2 regions of the Streptomyces sp. NPDC051180 genome follow, and region 2 is predicted to be linked to the other one. Evidence: riboswitches for the same ligand, from Rfam matches in the RefSeq annotation. Region 2 holds a riboswitch; the other holds the start of a gene.

The links. A riboswitch is a leader RNA that binds a small molecule or an ion and turns the genes downstream of it on or off. The one in region 2 is predicted to bind cyclic di-AMP.
Positions count from the first base shown of each region.
Region 1: another riboswitch for cyclic di-AMP. It lies ahead of AB0424_RS00490 (C40 family peptidase); the one in region 2 lies ahead of AB0424_RS15505 (M23 family metallopeptidase).

Region 1 is NZ_JBFBBC010000001.1:95,104-100,631, reverse strand. Features, by position in the region: partial or broken gene AB0424_RS00505 (aminotransferase class I/II-fold pyridoxal phosphate-dependent enzyme) at 1-446, opposite strand, end outside; gene AB0424_RS00500 (ATP-dependent Clp protease proteolytic subunit) at 433-960, shown strand; gene AB0424_RS00495 (hypothetical protein) at 968-1,273, shown strand; cyclic di-AMP (ydaO/yuaA leader) riboswitch at 1,588-1,794, shown strand; gene AB0424_RS00490 (C40 family peptidase) at 1,798-2,274, shown strand; gene AB0424_RS00485 (ATP-binding protein) at 2,518-2,955, opposite strand; gene AB0424_RS00480 (8-amino-7-oxononanoate synthase) at 3,168-4,346, opposite strand; gene bioB (biotin synthase BioB) at 4,490-5,528, shown strand, end outside.
Region 2 is NZ_JBFBBC010000007.1:176,121-181,648, reverse strand. Features, by position in the region: gene AB0424_RS15515 (pitrilysin family protein) at 1-985, shown strand, start outside; gene AB0424_RS15510 (pitrilysin family protein) at 982-2,379, shown strand; cyclic di-AMP (ydaO/yuaA leader) riboswitch at 2,579-2,744, shown strand; gene AB0424_RS15505 (M23 family metallopeptidase) at 2,757-3,527, shown strand; gene AB0424_RS15500 (GntR family transcriptional regulator) at 3,727-4,410, shown strand; gene AB0424_RS15495 (HPr family phosphocarrier protein) at 4,566-4,847, opposite strand; gene AB0424_RS15490 (GNAT family N-acetyltransferase) at 5,023-5,528, shown strand, end outside.

The DNA of each region.
Region 1 (5,528 bases), on a different contig from region 2:
GAGGGGGCGCGGACCGAGACGACGGCGGCGTCGGGGCGGGCCGCGGTCAGCCCGGCGTCGGTGAGCCGCCGGTGCAGGACGGTCGCGACGGTCCGGGCCCGCTCGGCGAGGCCCGGTTCCGCGGCGATCCCCCGCAGGGCGGCCAGCGCGCCGCCCGCGGCGGCGGGGGCGAGCCCGGTGTCGAAGATGAAGGTGCGGGCTGCGTTCACCAGGTGCTCGACGACCCGGGCGGGCCCGAGGACGGCGCCGCCCTGGCTGCCCAGGGACTTGGACAGGGTGAGGGTCGCGACGACGTCCTCGTCGCCGGCCAGACCGGCCTCGTGCAGGGCTCCCCGGCCGCCTTCGCCGAGCACGCCGAAGCCGTGGGCGTCGTCCACCACCAGACCGGCGCCGTGCGCGCGGCAGGCCGCGGCCAGTTCCGGCAGCGGCGCCTTGTCGCCGTCGACTCCGATCGACGAGACCTCGGCCAACGACGTCATCGCGCAGCTGCTGTACCTCGACCACGCGTCCCCGGGGCAGGACATCGCGCTGTACATCAACTCCCCCGGCGGAGCGGTCACCGCGATGACGGCGATCCACGACACGATGGGCTCGCTCCACTCCGACGTGGAGACGACCTGCCTGGGCCGCGCCGAGTCCACCGCGGCCGTGCTGCTCGCGGCCGGCACCCCGGGCAAGCGCATGGTCCTCCCCGGCGCCCGGGTCACGCTCGAACAGCCCGCCCTGGACGAGCCGATGCGGGGACAGCCGAGCGATCTGGACGTCCACGCGCGCGAACTGCTGCGGCAGCGCGCCCTGGTGGCCGCCATGCTCACCGAACACACGGGGCGGAGCCGGGAGCGGATCGACGCCGACCTGGACCGCCTCACGGTCCTGGACGCCCCCGCGGCGGTCGCGTACGGCCTGGTCGACCACCTCGTCAGCCGCCGGCGGGCTCCCGCCGGCGGCGTGGCGCGGTGAGACCGACGTGGTCCCCGAGCTGCCGCCGCTGCCCGCCCTGACCCGGGCCGAGGGCGAGTTCGTCGACGCCTACCTCGAAGTCGTCGACCTCCTGGGGAAGATCAACCCATCCAGGGGTTCGCATACCTATGGGGCCCTGCGGGCGGCACAAGCCCTGGTGGGGCGAGTCGAGGCGCTGCGTGCCGCCCTGACGCTCATGCACATGCGGGGCGAGAACGAGGTGCACGCGGACACATTGGCGCGCGCCCTGCGGGTGTTGGACGGCGAGCGCCGGACGGGGCGGGTCACCGTCCCCGACACCCGCGCGAGTTGACATTCCCGCGTGTCGTGTCGAGGGCCGGACGGCCGACGCGCGCCGCAGAATCCCTCGCTCGTTCGGCGTAGTCGACGAGTCGACAAATGCAGCGGGTGAGTTGCGCAGCAGGTGTACACATCTGGCGGAATCGAACGTTCCATCGCTGGTGCGGGGCTCGTCGGCCAAACCTCGGAAGATCACAAAGGCTGCCTGTCCACCTGAATGGATCAGTCGTGAGGAGCCTCACATATCGCCGTTTCAACTCGGTTTTCGCCCATGTCGTGAGTCAAGATCCCTGACGACGACAAGCCCCCGCCGCCGCGGCGGGGCGGTCCGGGCGGACGCCGAGTCCTGCCGCTGTCCCGGACGTCTGGTCGACAGGAGTGGATCGGCAGGAGTGGAGGACCCGATTTTTACGGGGCGTACGCGCTGTTCCGGCAGCGAGGCCGCTCCTTGGGGTGAAGCCGCAGCCGCGGCCGGGCATCTTCGCCAGCCCGAACCCGACAGGTCATCCTTCGCAGGCGGCTGACGAAGGGTTGCGCATGACTGCGCAGATGCACGTCCCGTCCCTGCTGTCCCGGGCCGGAGCCGTCTCGGCTCTCACCCTCGCCGCCGTCGGCGGCACGCTGCTCGCACCGGGAGCGGCGCCGGAGGCCCAGGCAGCCACCTCACACGCGTACAAGGCACTCAGCGTCGCCCAGTCCAAGAAGGGAGCCCCGTACCGGTACGGAGCCAGTGGACCCACCCGGTTCGACTGCTCCGGCCTGACGCTCTACGCGTACAAGAAGGCGGGCAAGTCGCTGCCCCGCACCGCGCAGCAGCAGTACAACAAGACCCGGCACATCGCCGCGTCCAGCAGACAACAGGGGGACCTGGTCTTCTTCCACTCCGGTGGGAGGGTCTACCACGTGGGCATCTACGCCGGGGCGGGCAAGATCTGGCACTCGCCCAAGACGGGCTCGTGGGTGAAGCTCGACAGGATCTGGTCGTCGAAGGTCTACTACGGCCGCGTCCGATGACGACCCGTGTACGGCCGCGTCCCTGACGGCCCCCGGCCGCTGACACGGCCTCTCGGACCGGCATGAGCAGCGGGGTGGCGCCGCCCCGCTCTCCGGCCGGACCACCGCCCCGGCACCCCGGTGTCCCCGTCGGCACCACCGGCGTGGAACCTCCACGAGCCGCCGGAGCCCCGTACGACCGCCCCTCCCCGCACCACCGTGCGGCCGCCCCGTCCCGGCGGCCGGCCGGCCCCTGCGGGCGGGTCAGCGGATCGGTACGGGGGCGGCCGTCCAGGGGAGGGTGATCCAGACCGTCTTGCCGCCGTCGTCGGTCGGCGTGACGGAGAACCGGCCGCCCGCCTCGGCCGCGAGCGAGCGGATGATGACGAGGCCGCGGCCGTTGTCCTGCTGGACCGCCGCCGGCAGACGGCGGGGCCTGCGGGGGTGGCTGTCGGTCACCCCGATGTGGAGGACCTCCTCGCGCACCAGACGGACGTCGACGGTGAACGTCGGCGACAGGCCGAAGGTGTGGAGGACGGCGTTGGTGGCCAGTTCCGAGACGATCAGACGGATCGCGTCGGCGGTGTCCGCGGTGTCGTCGAGTCCCCAGCCGGTGAGGACGTCCGCGACGTACCGCCGGGCCGTGGGGACCGAGGCGGGCTCGCTCGGCAGCGTGACGGATGCTTCCTGGTGATCTGCCATGCGACGCTGTCCCTTTCCCGCCGGGAACATCGTCCCGGATTGCACTTCGCGTCAGAGTGCCACCGATCGTGCCGCCCCGGGCGGGGTTCCACCAAGATATGTCCCTGTCTGTCGCCCGAAGCGGTGAACTCTGCGGCCCGCGCACACGCTTGGGCCGCCGTCGCGTCGGCCGGCGGGCATCCGGCCGCCCCGTCCGGGCGGCGCCGGGCGACTCAGCCGACGGGCGCCGTCCGCAGGATCGTCTCCACCGCGCACTCGATCTGCGCGTCGGTCAGGTCGGCCCGGGCCGTCAGGCGCAGCCGCGAGATGCCGTCGGGCACCGAGGGCGGCCGGAAGCAGCCGACGACCAGGCCCTGCTCGCGGCAGTCCGCGGCCCAGGCGAGCGCGGCCTCCGGGGAGGGGGCGCGGACCGAGACGACGGCGGCGTCGGGGCGGGCCGCGGTCAGCCCGGCGTCGGTGAGCCGCCGGTGCAGGACGGTCGCGACGGTCCGGGCCCGCTCGGCGAGGCCCGGTTCCGCGGCGATCCCCCGCAGGGCGGCCAGCGCGCCGCCCGCGGCGGCGGGGGCGAGCCCGGTGTCGAAGATGAAGGTGCGGGCTGCGTTCACCAGGTGCTCGACGACCCGGGCGGGCCCGAGGACGGCGCCGCCCTGGCTGCCCAGGGACTTGGACAGGGTGAGGGTCGCGACGACGTCCTCGTCGCCGGCCAGACCGGCCTCGTGCAGGGCTCCCCGGCCGCCTTCGCCGAGCACGCCGAAGCCGTGGGCGTCGTCCACCACCAGACCGGCGCCGTGCGCGCGGCAGGCCGCGGCCAGTTCCGGCAGCGGCGCCTTGTCGCCGTCGACGGAGAAGACGGAGTCGCTGACGACCAGGGCGCGGCGCCCGGGGTGCGCGTCCAGGGTCTTGCGCACGGCCTCGGGGTCGGCGTGCGGGACGACGGCGGTCTCGGCGCGGGCGAGGCGGCAGCCGTCGACGATCGAGGCGTGGTTGGCGGCGTCGGAGACGATCAGGGAGTCCCGGCCGCCGAGCGCGGTGAGCACGGCGAGGTTGGCGGTGTAGCCGGAGGAGAAGACGAGGGCTGCCTCGAAGCCGCAGAAGTCGGCGAGTTCGCGCTCCAGACGGGCGTGCAGCCGGGTGGTGCCGGTGACGAGGCGCGAGCCGGTGGAGCCGGCGCCCCAGCGCCGTGCCGCCTCGGCCGCCGCCTCGGTGACCTCCGGCCGGCGGGTGAGCCCGAGGTAGTCGTTGCCCGCCAGGTCGAGGAGGTCCGACTCGGCCGCCCGGGGCCGCAGCGTCCGGACCAGACCGGCTTCCGCCCGGCGGCGCGCCTCGGCGTCGGTCCAGTCGAACGCGGTACGGCGCGGGCCCGCGGCCCGCGCGTCGTCGGCCTGTGGCATGCGGCGATCCTTTTGTAGGCAGCGCACAGACACTAGCCGGAGGAGGCCGAGGTCGGGATGTGGTCATCCACACACCCCGATCGGGGGCGTTTGTTCGGTTCCTCCTTGGCCCGGGGGTGGGCTGTAGGCAAGGATCAGCGGTTATGGACCTGCTGAACACGCTGGTGGAGAAGGGGCTGCGGCGCGAGCTGCCGACCCGTGAAGAAGCGCTCGCCGTGCTGGCGACGACCGACGACGAACTGCTCGATGTGGTGGCCGCGGCCGGCAAGGTGCGCCGCCAGTGGTTCGGCCGACGGGTGAAGCTCAACTATCTGGTCAACCTGAAGTCCGGGCTCTGCCCCGAGGACTGCTCGTACTGCTCGCAGCGCCTCGGCTCCAAGGCCGAGATCCTCAAGTACACCTGGCTCAAGCCGGACGAGGCGTCGCAGGCCGCCGCCGCGGGCGTCGCGGGCGGCGCCAAGCGGGTCTGCCTGGTGGCGAGCGGCCGCGGCCCGACGGACCGGGACGTGGAGCGCGTCGGCAGGACCATCGAGGCCATCAAGGAGCAGAACGAGGGCGTCGAGGTGTGCGCCTGCCTCGGTCTGCTCTCGGACGGCCAGGCGGAGCGGCTGCGCGAGGCCGGCGCCGACGCGTACAACCACAACCTGAACACGTCCGAGGCGACGTACGGGGGCATCACCAAGACCCACACGTACGCGGACCGCGTGGACACCGTGCAGAAGGCGCACGCCGCCGGTCTGTCGGCGTGCTCGGGTCTGATCGCGGGCATGGGCGAGACCGACGAGGACCTGGTCGACGTCGTCTACGCGCTGCGCGAGCTGGACTCGGACTCGGTCCCGGTCAACTTCCTCATCCCGTTCGAGGGGACCCCACTCGCCAAGGAGTGGAACCTCACCCCGCAGCGCTGTCTGCGGATCCTCGCGATGGTCCGGTTCGTCTGCCCCGACGTCGAGGTGCGGATCGCGGGCGGCCGTGAGGTGCACCTGCGCTCGATGCAGCCCCTGGCGCTGAACATCGCGAACTCGATCTTCCTCGGCGACTACCTGACCAGCGAGGGCCAGGCCGGCCAGGCCGACCTCGACATGATCGCGGACGCCGGTTTCGAGGTGGAGGGCGCGGGCACCACGACGCTGCCGGCCCACCGCGCGGACGCACTCGCCGCGGCGGGCGGCGGCTGCGGCT
Region 2 (5,528 bases):
CATGGGCTCCCTGCTGGCCGCCCTGGACGACGAGTCCATGGAGAACCAGCGGGACGTCGTCAAGAACGAGCGCCGCCAGCGGTACGACAACGTGCCGTACGGCACGGCCTTCGAGAAGCTCACGGCGCTGGCCTACCCGGAGGGTCACCCCTACCACCACACGCCGATCGGCTCCATGGCCGACCTGGACGCGGCGACGCTGGAGGACGCGCGGAACTTCTTCCGCACGTACTACGCCCCGAACAACGCGGTGCTGTCCGTCGTCGGCGACATCGACCCGGCGCAGACGCTCGCCTGGATCGAGAAGTACTTCGGCTCCATCCCGCAGCACGACGGCAAGCGCCCGCCGCGCGACGGCTCCCTCCCCGACGTCATCGGCGAGCAGCTGCGCGAGGTCGTCGAGGAGGAGGTCCCGGCCCGCGCGCTGATGGCCGCCTACCGGCTGCCGCACGACGGTACGCGCGAGTGCGACGCCGCCGACCTGGCGCTGACGGTCCTGGGCGGCGGCGAGTCCTCCCGCCTGCACAACCGGCTGGTCCGCCGCGACCGCACGGCCGTCGCCGCCGGCTTCGGCCTGCTGCGCCTCGCCGGCGCGCCCTCGCTCGGCTGGCTGGACGTGAAGACCTCCGGAGGCGTCGAGGTCCCGCAGATCGAGGCGGCCGTCGACGAGGAGCTCGCCCGGTTCGCCGCCGAGGGGCCGACGCCCGAGGAGATGGAGCGCGCGCAGGCCCAGTTGGAGCGCGAGTGGCTGGACCGGCTCGGCACCGTGGCGGGCCGCGCCGACGAACTGTGCCGGTTCGCCGTGCTGTTCGGCGACCCGCAGCTCGCCCTGACGGCCGTGGACCGGGTCCTGGCCGTCACCGCCGAGGAGGTGCAGGCGGTCGCCGCGGCCAAGCTGCGCCCCGACAACCGCGCGGTCCTGGTCTACGAGCCGGTGGCCGCCGACGAGAGCGACAGCGACGAGGAAGAGGGAGCGGACCAGTGACCGACGCTGCCGTGTCTTTGACCAGCATGGACTTCCACCCGCAGCCGGCGCCGGGTGTCGCCAGGCCCTGGGCCTTTCCCGCCCCGGACCGGACGACGCTGGACAACGGTCTGACGCTGCTGACCAGTCACCGCCCCGGCCAGCAGGTCGTGGCGGTGGAGATCTTCCTGCCGGCCCCGCTGGACGCCGAGCCCGCCGGTCTCGACGGTGTCGCCACCATCATGGCCAGGGCGCTCTCGGAGGGCACCGACCAGCACAGCGCGGAGGAGTTCGCGGCCGAGCTGGAGCGGTGCGGCGCCACGCTCGACGCGCACGCCGACCACCCGGGTGTGCGGGTCTCCCTCGAGGTGCCCGCCTCCCGGCTGCCCAAGGCCCTGGGGCTGCTCTCCGAGGCCCTGATCGCGCCGGCGTTCCTGGACACCGAGATCGAGCGCCTGGTGCGCAACCGTCTCGACGAGATCCCGCACGAGACGGCCAACCCGGGCCGCCGCGCCGCCAAGCAGCTCTCCAAGGAGCTCTTCCCGGCCGAGTCCCGGATGTCCCGGCCGCGTCAGGGCACCGAGGAGACCGTCGCCGCCATCGACGCCGCCGCCGTCCGCGCCTTCTTCGAGGCGTACGTGCGGCCCGGCACGGCCACCGCGGTGGTCGTCGGCGACCTGACGGACGTGGACCTCGACAAGGTCCTCGCGGACTCGCTGGGCGCCTGGACCGGCGAGCCGGCCGAGCCGCTCCCGATGCCGCCGATCACCGCCGACGACACCGGACGGGTCGTCATCGTGGACCGTCCCGGCGCCGTCCAGACCCAGCTGCTCATCGGCCGGGTCGGTCCGGACCGGCACGACCGGGTCTGGCCGGCCCAGGTCCTCGGCTCGTACTGCCTCGGCGGCACCCTCACCTCGCGGCTCGACCGGGTCCTGCGCGAGGAGAAGGGCTACACGTACGGCGTGCGGGCCTTCGGGCAGGTGCTCCGCTCGGACGCCGGGGGCAACGGCGCCTCGATGCTGGCCATCAGCGGCTCCGTCGACACGCCCAACACCGGCCCGGCCCTCGCCGACCTGTGGCAGGTGCTGCGCACCCTCGCCGCCGAGGGGCTGACGGACGCGGAGCGCGAGACGGCCGTGCAGAACCTGGTGGGCGTCGCGCCGCTCAAGTACGAGACGGCCGCCTCCGTCGCCGGGACGCTCGCCGACCAGGTCGAGCAGCACCTTCCGGACGACTTCCAGGCCCAGTTGTACGCGCGGCTGTCGGAGACGGGCACGGTCGAGGCGACCGCGGCCGTCGTCAGCGCCTTCCCCGTGGACCGGCTCGTGACGGTGCTCGTGGGCGACGCGGCGCAGATCGCGGAGCCGGTGCGGGAGCTCGGCATCGGCGAAGTGACCGTCGTGACGGGCTGATTCCGGCCCTCGTGAGGCAACGGGAGGACCCCGGCGAGCTGTTCGCCGGGGTCCTCCCCTTTGTCCGTATTGAGGGCAACGGTGATCGTATGCCCTGTGGCATGTCTTACAAAAAGCCTGTCCGGTTGGTGATTGAAAGACGATCCGCATAGCGTCGGTGCGGCTGTTCGTCAGTTGCACGTGCCGCAGCCGCGGCATCGGACAGTCATCGCCGAGTCCCCGTCAGGCGCGAGCCTGGGGAGCCGGGGACCCACATCGAGTCCCTGGGGTGAATCGGACGCCTTCGTCTCGTGCGGAGGGGCCCGTAGGAGACCTTCCTGCTCCGAACCCGTCAGCTAACCCGGTAGGCGAGAAGGAAGGAAAGGACCAGCCCCTACATGGCGTTCACCCGTGCCACCGGGAAGCATCGTGGTCCGAGCCGGATGGCACGCCGCGGCGTGGGCATCGCAGGCGTCGCGACCCTCGCCACCACCGGCGTCATCGGAACCCTCGCTTCCCCGGCGCTCGCCGCCGACACGGACAACCGCTCCCCCGAGGACACCGGCCTCACCCAGGTGATCACCGAGGACTCCCTCGTGGACCGGATCAACGCCCAGGCCGCCGCCCAGGAGCGGGAGGCCGTCGAGGCCATCGCCAAGGCGAAGGCCAAGGCCGAGGCGAAGCGCAAGGCCGAGGCCCGCGCCAAGGAGATCCGGCTGGAGCGCGAGCGCGCCGCCCGCGAGGCCGAGCGCCGCCGCCTGGCCTCCTTCCAGCTCCCCGTCGCCGGCTCGTACATCTCCACCGGCTACAAGACCGGCGGGTCGCTCTGGTCCTCCGGCAGCCACTCCGGCGTCGACTTCCACGCCGCCTACGGCACGCAGGTCGTCTCCGTGGGCTCCGGCACCGTCGTCGAGGCCGGCTGGGGCGGCGCGTACGGCAACAACATCGTCATCAGGATGAACGACGGCACGTTCACCCAGTACGGGCACCTCTCCTCCATCGGGGTCCACGTCGGCCAGACCGTCGAGCCCGGCCAGCCGATCGGCGTCTCCGGCTCGACCGGCAACTCCACCGGCCCGCACCTCCACTTCGAGGCGCGCACGGGCGCGGACTACGGCTCCGACATCAACCCGATCGCGTACCTCCGCGCCCGCGGCGTCGCGGTCTGACCCGCACCGCCCGCGCATCGCGTCGCAAAAGCCCCGGCTCGTACTGAGCCGGGGCTTTTCGCTGTCCCGAAGCCGGTGACGTTCGCCAAGGATTCCTTCGGGGCATCGGAAATTCGGGCGCGCTGCAATAGAGTCGAAGATCAGGCGCAGAACAGGCGCCGCTCGAATTGTCTCGCGCGGACCAAGGCGGAGGTCGGATATGCGCATTCCCGCGCAGTCGGTATGCACGGCGATCCGGGACGACATCGTCTCCGGTGTCTACGAGCGGGGCAGCCGGCTGACCGAGGAACAGCTCGCCCGCCGGTACGGGGTCTCGCGCGTCCCGGTCCGCGAGGCCCTGCGCACCCTGGAGTCCGAGGGCTTCGTCCTCACCCGCCGGCACGCGGGCGCGCACGTCGCCGAACCGACGGAGCAGGATGCGGCCGACCTCCTCGACATGCGGTCGCTGCTGGAGCCCCTGGGGGCGGCGCGGGCCGCCCAGCGCCGTACCGACGCCCACCTCAAGGTCCTGCGGGGCCTGGTCAGGCTGGGGCAGGAGCGTGCCAGGCGCGGTCAGGGCGAGGACCTGCGCTCGCTGGGCGGCTGGTTCCACGAGACGCTCGCGCAGGCGTCGGGCAGCCCGGCCCTGACGGCGCTGCTCACCCAGCTGCGCCACAAGATCGCCTGGATGTACGTGGTGGACCAGCCCGCCCAGCCGGTCGAGGTCTGGTCCGAACACGGCGCGATCGTGGACGCGGTGGCGCGCGGCGACGCCGAGCGGGCCCGCGCGCTGACCGCGCTCCACGCGGAGCGCACCCTGTCGCTGCACCGCCTGAAAACATCGGGACGCGACCGTGTGAGGGTTTCGCAACATGTCGTCAACACGGCGAGCGTCCGGAATTAACGAAGTGGCCGTATACAAAGAACAGGAATTCGGTGGGCGCTGTTCGCGCTGCCCGAAATCGATCGTCCGGGAAAAGCGAAAGCCGTGACCGCCTCGATTTCGGCAGTCACGGCTTTGCGTGTGCGGAATCCGAAGGGATTCCACGGGGAAGCGGATCAGACGGTCTCGGGGAGCTCGTCGAGGCCCTCGGCCACCAGCTTCGCGAGACGGTCCAGCGCGACCTCGGCGCCGTCGGCGTCGGAGGACAGGACGATCTCCTCGCCGCCCTGCGCGCCCAGGCCGAGCACGGCGAGCATGGACGCGGCGTTCACCGGGGAGCCGTCGGCCTTGGCGATCGTCACCGGGACGCCGGAAGCCGTGGCGGCACGGACGAAGATGGACGCGGGGCGGGCGTGCAGGCCCTCGGCCCAGCCGACGTTGACGCGGCGCTCAGCCATGGTGTTGCCCTTCGGGTCTCAAGCGGGTTGTCTAGACCAGTCTCTCATGTGCTGCGTGGTGCTCGCGCCGACCTTCGGCCCGGATCGGACCGCCCTTCGGCCCTCCCTACCTTGCACGGCGCACACCCGCCGCGCGAGCGGTGCCGCGGTCGTGTCGCGGCCGTAGGCTGACCCCATGCAGAGCGCGTCGGAGCAGTCGGAAGCGGCGGATCGACCGGCCCCGCCGGAGCACGCCTACCCCGACCACTGGGAAGCGGACGTGGTCCTCCGCGACGGCGGCACCGCGCGCATCAGACCCATCACCGCCGACGACGCCGAGCGTCTCGTCAGCTTCTACGAGCAGGTCTCGGACGAGTCGAAGTACTACCGCTTCTTCGCCCCCTACCCGCGCCTGTCGGCCAAGGACGTCCACCGCTTCACCCACCACGACTTCGTGGACCGGGTGGGACTCGCGGCGACCGTGGGCGGCGAGTTCATCGCCACCGTGCGCTACGACCGCATCGACGACCGCGGGATGCCCGCCTCCCGGCCCGCCGACGAGGCCGAGGTCGCCTTCCTCGTCCAGGACGCCCACCAGGGGCGCGGCGTCGCCTCCGCCCTCCTCGAACACATCGCGGCCGTGGCGCGCGAGCGGGACATCCGGCGCTTCGCCGCCGAGGTGCTCCCCGCCAACAACAAGAT